3 regions of the Bacillus sp. es.036 genome follow, and region 1 is predicted to be linked to each of the others. Evidence: riboswitches for the same ligand, from Rfam matches in the RefSeq annotation. Region 1 holds a riboswitch; each other region holds the start of a gene.

Region 1 (2,269 bases):
CTGATCTATGGATGGTTTTATATCGTGAGCCCGCTTTTATATGTGATAGGCAGCGTATTATGGAAAGTTTATCTCTCAAATCTTCCGCTCTCAGAAAGTGTAACGGACACGCTTTCTATTCTCGGAATCTACTATTTCTTCATGAGTATTTTCTGGTTTTTCACTATGAACCGGGTGGAACAGGTGTCTCAAGAGATGACACATGATCAGCAACAAAAAGAGGGCTCAACTTGAAAGATTTCAACTTGCTTACATATAAAGAAGTCACAATCCGATATGCGGTGCTGACGATTTTGCTGTCGCTTACAATCTTTGTGGTACCGTACTATTTACCGATATGGACTTATCTTGTTTGTATGGTTATTGCCATCACTAGCGTTGGGAGAACCCTTGTGAAATGGCTGCGTGGTGAGGTGAGAAAAACGTCTCTTAAGGGAGAGGTCATACGAACCTGTACAGTTTCTTTTATGGCTATTCTCTTACTAGTAACCCCGCTTCCTTATTCGATTGGGGTAAAACTGGGGATTGTTATCTTTCTATTGATTGTGAATATGTTTGAAATTATGAAGTTAAAAAATAAGCATCAACGTTCATGAAAATAGACCTAAATCATTTGACTCATTTTTCTTAATGAATGTTTGCGATCATCACGTTTCATTTAATTGAATGGTGATAATTTTCTAATAATACATTGACATTTTGTTAAACAAAAGATATTATTTGAAACAATCATTGTTATCAAAACTTTATAGCAACATTTCTTATCAAGAGAGGTGGAGGGACTGGCCCTTTGAAGCCTCGGCAACCGATGAGTTGAATAATCAACTCATACTGTGCCAAATCCAGCAGGTGTATCCTGAAAGATAAGAAGATTGGCATCGTTCTCACAAACCTTTCTTCTTATGCTTAAAGAAGAGAGGTTTTTTATGTGTATCTTAGAAGAGAGGAGCATGCTTCGTATTCATACGGTTTTAAATCCGGGTAAACAACTTGTATTACATTGAATTAACTATGCGAGGTGGATTGTATTGCATTTACAGGTTATGAATAGTCCTTTTGATCAAGAACAAACGGAACTTTTAAATCGTCTATTACCAACACTAAATGAAACGCAGAAAATTTGGCTGAGCGGGTATCTTTCTGTTCCGGGAGTGGCAGAAACAGCGGCAACAACTGAAGCTCCCTCAGCTGAAGAAGCGTTCTCAAAGAATGAACCAAAAACGCGTGAAATTACGATTCTCTATGGCTCTCATACGGGAAATGGTCAGTCTCTAGCAGAATCTTTTTTTGAGCGGCTTGATCACGAAAAGTACAACGTTACGCTCTCATCCCTCGATGATTTTAAACCAAAGTCACTTAAGAAAGTAGAAGACCTTTTATTGATTACAAGCACGCATGGAGATGGAGATCCTCCTGATAATGCGCTAAGCTTTTACGACTTTATCCAAAGTAAGCGAGCTCCTGAATTAGGAGAAATTAGATTTTCTGTCCTATCACTTGGAGATAGCTCGTATGAATTTTTCTGTCAAACTGGGAAAGATTTTGATAGACGTCTGGAAGAATTAGGAGCTACTAGAATTTATCCTCGTGTCGATTGTGATTTGGATTTTGAAGAACCTGCGGAAGAATGGTTTGAAGGTGTCATGAGTCTGCTGTCTGATGCCCCGTCCAAGAGTGAAGCGTCACCTTCTAAGGAAGCTAGTGAAACGAATCTTTCGTACTCAAGAACGAATCCGTTTAAAGCAGAGATCTTAGAAAATATTAATTTAAACGGACGAGGATCGAATAAAGAAACGCGTCATCTTGAGCTTGATCTTGAAGGATCCAATCTCGTATACGAACCAGGCGACAGTCTGGGGATTTATCCAGAAAATGATACCACGCTTGTGCTTCAACTGATTGAAGAAATGAGTTGGGACCGAGACAGCCATGTGGTCATAAACAAGCAGGGAGACGTGCAGTCTCTTCAGGAAGCTTTGACGAAGACGTATGAGATTACAAGTCTAACAAAACCATTGCTTAAGAAGATTGCGGAGCTTACGGAGAGCGCAGAGCTTCTCCGCATGGTGAATGCCGAGGGAGAAGAGCTTAAGACCTACATTTACGGAAGAGATCTTATTGATTTGGTGAAAGATTACGGACCGTGGGAAATCGCTGCAGAGGATTTTGTGAAGATACTGCGTAAAATACCAGTCCGTCTTTACTCTATTGCAAGCAGTCCGAAAGCGAGCGAAGACGAAGTTCATCTTACAATTGGGGCGCTACGATA
Region 2 (2,269 bases), 1.5 Mb from region 1:
AGTTTTGTTTGAAATGTATATGAATTAGTAGTCATGTCGCACACCATCCTCTATGAAAGTTGCTAGTGTTTGATCCAAATCTTTCACTAAATCGTTGATTTGTTCAATTCCTACCGAAAATCTGAGAAGTCGATTACAAACACCTTTCTCGAGTCTGATCTTTTCTGGGATATCGGCGTGTGTTTGTGTGGCTGGATAAGTAATAAAGCTCTCAACGCCTCCAAGACTTTCCGCAAAGGTAATCAGTTTCAAGTTCCTTAGAAATGGATCAACCCATGCTTCAGACTGTAATCGAAACGACAGCATACCCCCTTTTTCAGGATAGAAGACGTCAGATATTGCGTCGTGATTTCTTAAGTATGTTGCGATAGCTCGAGCATTCTCCTCATGTTGCTTTAGTCGAAGAGGTAATGTCTTCATTCCTCGAATGAGGAGCCAGGAGTCGAACGGAGAAAGAACCGCTCCAGCACCGTTTTGATATTGTTCAATCTCAGCACAGAGCTTTTCACCTTTGGCAATGACAAGTCCTGCAAGCACATCATTGTGACCCCCAAGGTATTTCGTTGCGCTATGAATAACAATATCAGCCCCTAGTAAAAGGGGGTTTTGTAGAAGAGGGGTGAATAACGTATTGTCTACGATTGACAATAAATTGTATGTCTTGGCAATCGTCACAATCTCTTCAACATCGGTTAACTTCATTAGGGGGTTTGAAGGGTTTTCGATAAAGATTGCCCTAGTAAACGGAGTTATTAATGGTGCGATGCTATCAATATTTTGGCTGTCAAAATAGGTGAATGATAAGTTGAAATGCTTTTCTGCGTGAGCAAATAATCGATATGTGCCACCATATAGGTCATCTGAAACGAGTATATGATCTCTGGTTTTAAATAAAGATATAATTGATTGGATGGCAGCCATGCCGGAACTAAATGCGAAGCCCTGGTCACCATGTTCGAGTTCATTTACTGCAGACTCCAGAATCGAACGAGTAGGGTTTTTTGTTCTTGAATAATCAAACCCTGTTGATTGGCCAATTCCTTCATGCCTATAGGAAGTGGAAAAATAAACAGGAGGATTTACAGCTCCAGTTTGTGGATCTGATTTATTACCTAGTTGAACAAGTAGCGTATCGTAATGGTTATTTGACATAATCAATCTCCTTTTCATTAAGTAAGGGCAATAAAAAAAAGCCCTCTATAAGAAGAAGACTTTGGTTGCTCTTCTTCTTATCTTCCAAGTTGAATTCAACTTGCTGGAGTTAGCACCTTTCCAGAAAATATCCGGTGGTTGCTGAAGCTTCTTCGGGCCAGTCCCTCTGCTTCTCTTGATAAGAATTGAAAGTATATGGAATTTTAATGTGTCGCTTTTTACATAATCTACATTACTTTAAAGCGAAAATCAAGTGATTTGATAAAATAATCAAAATTTTTACTCAGGTGAATTAGGTCTTTCGTTCGTTACACGTTTTTTCGGAAGAGGAATTTCCTTAATGGTTAGGTAGAGTAGCATGATGGCTACAAACCAATAGAGAAGAAATCCAAATGGGACGGTTGTTTTTACTAACGCCATAATAGTAAAGAAAAGGGTTGGAATCGTAACGGAATAAACCGATAGGACCCAGAGTTGTTTATAGGATGCTTTTCTACCCGCGAGTGACTTTAATAGTAAACCGATTGTCGCTAGAACGGTAATTCCGATAAATTTGAGGCCAGTCTGGAATAAATAGACGACAAAGATTAAGAGTGGGATAAAGATTGGAAGCAAGTTATCTAAATTTTTCGTGAGTTCACTTACATCTTGTTTTGTAAAAGTCATTGAGCTGAAATTACTATAATTAAACTCTTGTCTTGTCCCACTATCCATTACGATAATTCGATCTTTTAGGAACGCAATAGCTGATTCATAGGAATCAACATCGTCTGGCTTTATTTCATCTGTAGCATCAAAAATAAATGTGTTTCCATCTTCTTTTTTTATAAGTGGTTCAGATTGGTCACTTTTTAGTGTGCCATCTTGTAAAGTGAATTCAGGTAAATCTCCCATATGTGTTTTAAGGTCTTCGTAAGCATTGGTAAACGAAACCGCTGTAATAATCCCTATAGGTACAGAAGAAAGTAGCATTAGGAGAAACACATACAATATCGGCTTCCCTAGTTTTTGAAAACGGAATCGCGCCATCATTTTTGGAGAAAATAAGCTATAATACAGTTGTTTAAAAACGTTCAAATTGAAAATCTCCTTTCTAGGTATGTGAGAGTAATCCCAC
Region 3 (2,269 bases), 1.9 Mb from region 1:
AAGGTCAAAGTTCTCTCTTACTAGCTCAACAAGTCGTTCCTCTGACACTTTTCCAGTACCAAATGTATCAATCGCAATCGATACCGGCTGAGCAACACCAATCGCGTAGGCAAGCTGAACTTCACAACGATCGGCAAGACCTGCAGCGACGAGGTTCTTAGCTACATAACGAGCAGCATATGCAGCAGAACGGTCGACTTTCGTAGCATCCTTACCAGAGAATGCACCACCACCGTGACGCGCATAACCACCATAAGTATCAACAATGATTTTTCTTCCTGTTAAACCTGCATCACCTTGTGGCCCACCAATCACAAAACGGCCAGTTGGGTTAATGAAGTATTTTGTTTCATCATCAATCAATTCAGCAGGAACAACTGGCTTCACAACATGTTCCTTAATGTTACGCTGAATTTGTTCAAGTGAAATTTCAGGGTGGTGTTGTGTTGAAACAACGATCGTATCAACGCGAACTGGCTTTCCAGATTCATCATATTCAACCGTAACCTGAGTCTTTCCGTCAGGACGAAGATAAGGAAGAATTTCTTCTTTTCTTACTTCACTCAATCGACGAGCTAGCTTATGCGCAAGAGAGATTGGTAGCGGCATTAATTCAGAAGTTTCATTACATGCGTAACCAAACATAAGACCCTGATCACCTGCACCAATTGAATCAATTTCACTTTCTGACATTGTGCCTTCACGCGCTTCAAGAGCAACGTTTACACCTGCTGCTATATCGGCAGACTGCTCATCAATAGATGAAAGCACCGCACATGTTTCAGCATCAAATCCGTATTTTGCACGTGTATAACCGATTGCTTGAATCGTTTCACGAACGACTTTTGGAATATCCACATAGTGCGAAGTTGTAATTTCACCGGAAACTAATACAAGCCCAGTTGTTACTGTAGTTTCACAGGCAACGCGCGCATTTGGGTCATGCGCAAGAATATCATCCAGAATGGCATCGGAAATCTGATCTGAAATTTTATCAGGATGCCCCTCTGTTACTGACTCAGAAGTAAACAAACGACGATTACTCACTCAAGTACCTCCTTAAGGATTGGATCCTATCTAGTTATAGTGTAATGGATACGGTACTCATTTCCCTATTATCCTGTGCCGAAACGAGAGAACGAATTCAGAATCTTATCGTCTTACCTTTTTTTATAGTGTCATCAACTTCAACGACATTAAAAAAGCCCTTTCCTTCTATTTAGAGGGAAAAGGAGCTGGTATCTCATGCCTTTCGCCTCTTATCTTCCAAGACTATTGTCTTGCAGGTTAGCACCTTAATCCTGTTGTATAGGAGTTGGTTGCTGAGCTTCATCGGGCCTGTCCCTCCGCCTGCTCGGGATAAGAGTATCCATTCTCGACATATAATAACGTAGATAAAAGGAAGTGTCAATAACGAAAAGCGGAAGCGCCCGTTTAGCCTCGACAAGCGCTGGAGCCCCATAAAAAGAACACGGTCTTTGTGTTCATTTTATGGGGTGAAGCGATCGAGAGGCTGGGCGCTGCAGCTAGACACGAAAAGCGGAAGCCTTCGGTTAGACCCGGCAGGCACTGGAGCCTTTCAATATGAACACGGTCTTTGTGTTCAGGTTGAAAGGTGAAGTGACCGAGGGTCTGGAGGCTGCAGCTGGACACGAAAAGCGGAAGTGGGCGTTTAGGGTCGACAAGTGCTGGAGCCCTACAAAAAGAACACGGTCTTTGTGTTCATTTTGTAGGGGGAAGCGATCGAGACCCTGCCCACTGCAGCTAGACATGAAAAGCGGAGTGGGCCTGCTTAAATCCGCAGGATGTTGGAACCCTTTCGACTGAGACGCTTTTTGTCTCAATCGAAAGGGTGAAACAGCCGGAGGATTTGGCCCGCGCAGCTAGACACGAAAAGCGGAGACGAGCGGTTAGAAACGGAGATATTGGAACTCCTGAACTGGAACACGCTTTTTGTGTTCCTGTGAAGGAGTGAAATATCGTAGTTTCTGCGAGTCGCAGCTAGACACGAAAAGCGGAACCCTGACTCGAAAGAACTGGATTATTTATTCATTACCTTCACAATAAAAAAAGCCTTCTTATATTAAAGAAGGGACCCCTCAAACCTAACCAAATCGTTATTCGCTCTTTTTTCACTCTTCAAGCAAAAAATACATAGATTAGTATAGAATAATCACGCAAATGTGTTATACTATTTTTGAGTTAAACGAGTCAGTCAACGAAATCTTTAATAAAGGATGGGTTTAACGTATGAAAACAGCTTCCTTCT

The links. A riboswitch is a leader RNA that binds a small molecule or an ion and turns the genes downstream of it on or off. The one in region 1 is predicted to bind S-adenosylmethionine.
Region 2: linked by a shared signal. The riboswitch ahead of ATG70_RS10475 (methionine biosynthesis PLP-dependent protein) and the one ahead of ATG70_RS03015 (assimilatory sulfite reductase (NADPH) flavoprotein subunit) in region 1 are both predicted to bind S-adenosylmethionine.
Region 3: linked by a shared signal. The riboswitch ahead of metK (methionine adenosyltransferase) and the one ahead of ATG70_RS03015 (assimilatory sulfite reductase (NADPH) flavoprotein subunit) in region 1 are both predicted to bind S-adenosylmethionine.

Annotation. Positions count from the first base shown of each region.
Region 1 covers NZ_PDIZ01000001.1:563,724-565,992, forward strand. Annotated here, with positions in the region: gene ATG70_RS03005 (hypothetical protein) at 1-234, shown strand, start outside; gene ATG70_RS03010 (hypothetical protein) at 231-596, shown strand; SAM riboswitch class I at 759-870, shown strand; gene ATG70_RS03015 (assimilatory sulfite reductase (NADPH) flavoprotein subunit) at 1,029-2,269, shown strand, end outside.
Region 2 covers NZ_PDIZ01000001.1:2,033,834-2,036,102, reverse strand. Annotated here, with positions in the region: gene metC (cystathionine beta-lyase) at 1-35, opposite strand, end outside; gene ATG70_RS10475 (methionine biosynthesis PLP-dependent protein) at 25-1,152, opposite strand; SAM riboswitch class I at 1,227-1,337, opposite strand; gene ATG70_RS10470 (DUF1189 domain-containing protein) at 1,432-2,229, opposite strand.
Region 3 covers NZ_PDIZ01000001.1:2,428,038-2,430,306, forward strand. Annotated here, with positions in the region: gene metK (methionine adenosyltransferase) at 1-1,047, opposite strand, end outside; SAM riboswitch class I at 1,257-1,366, opposite strand; gene pckA (phosphoenolpyruvate carboxykinase (ATP)) at 2,251-2,269, shown strand, end outside.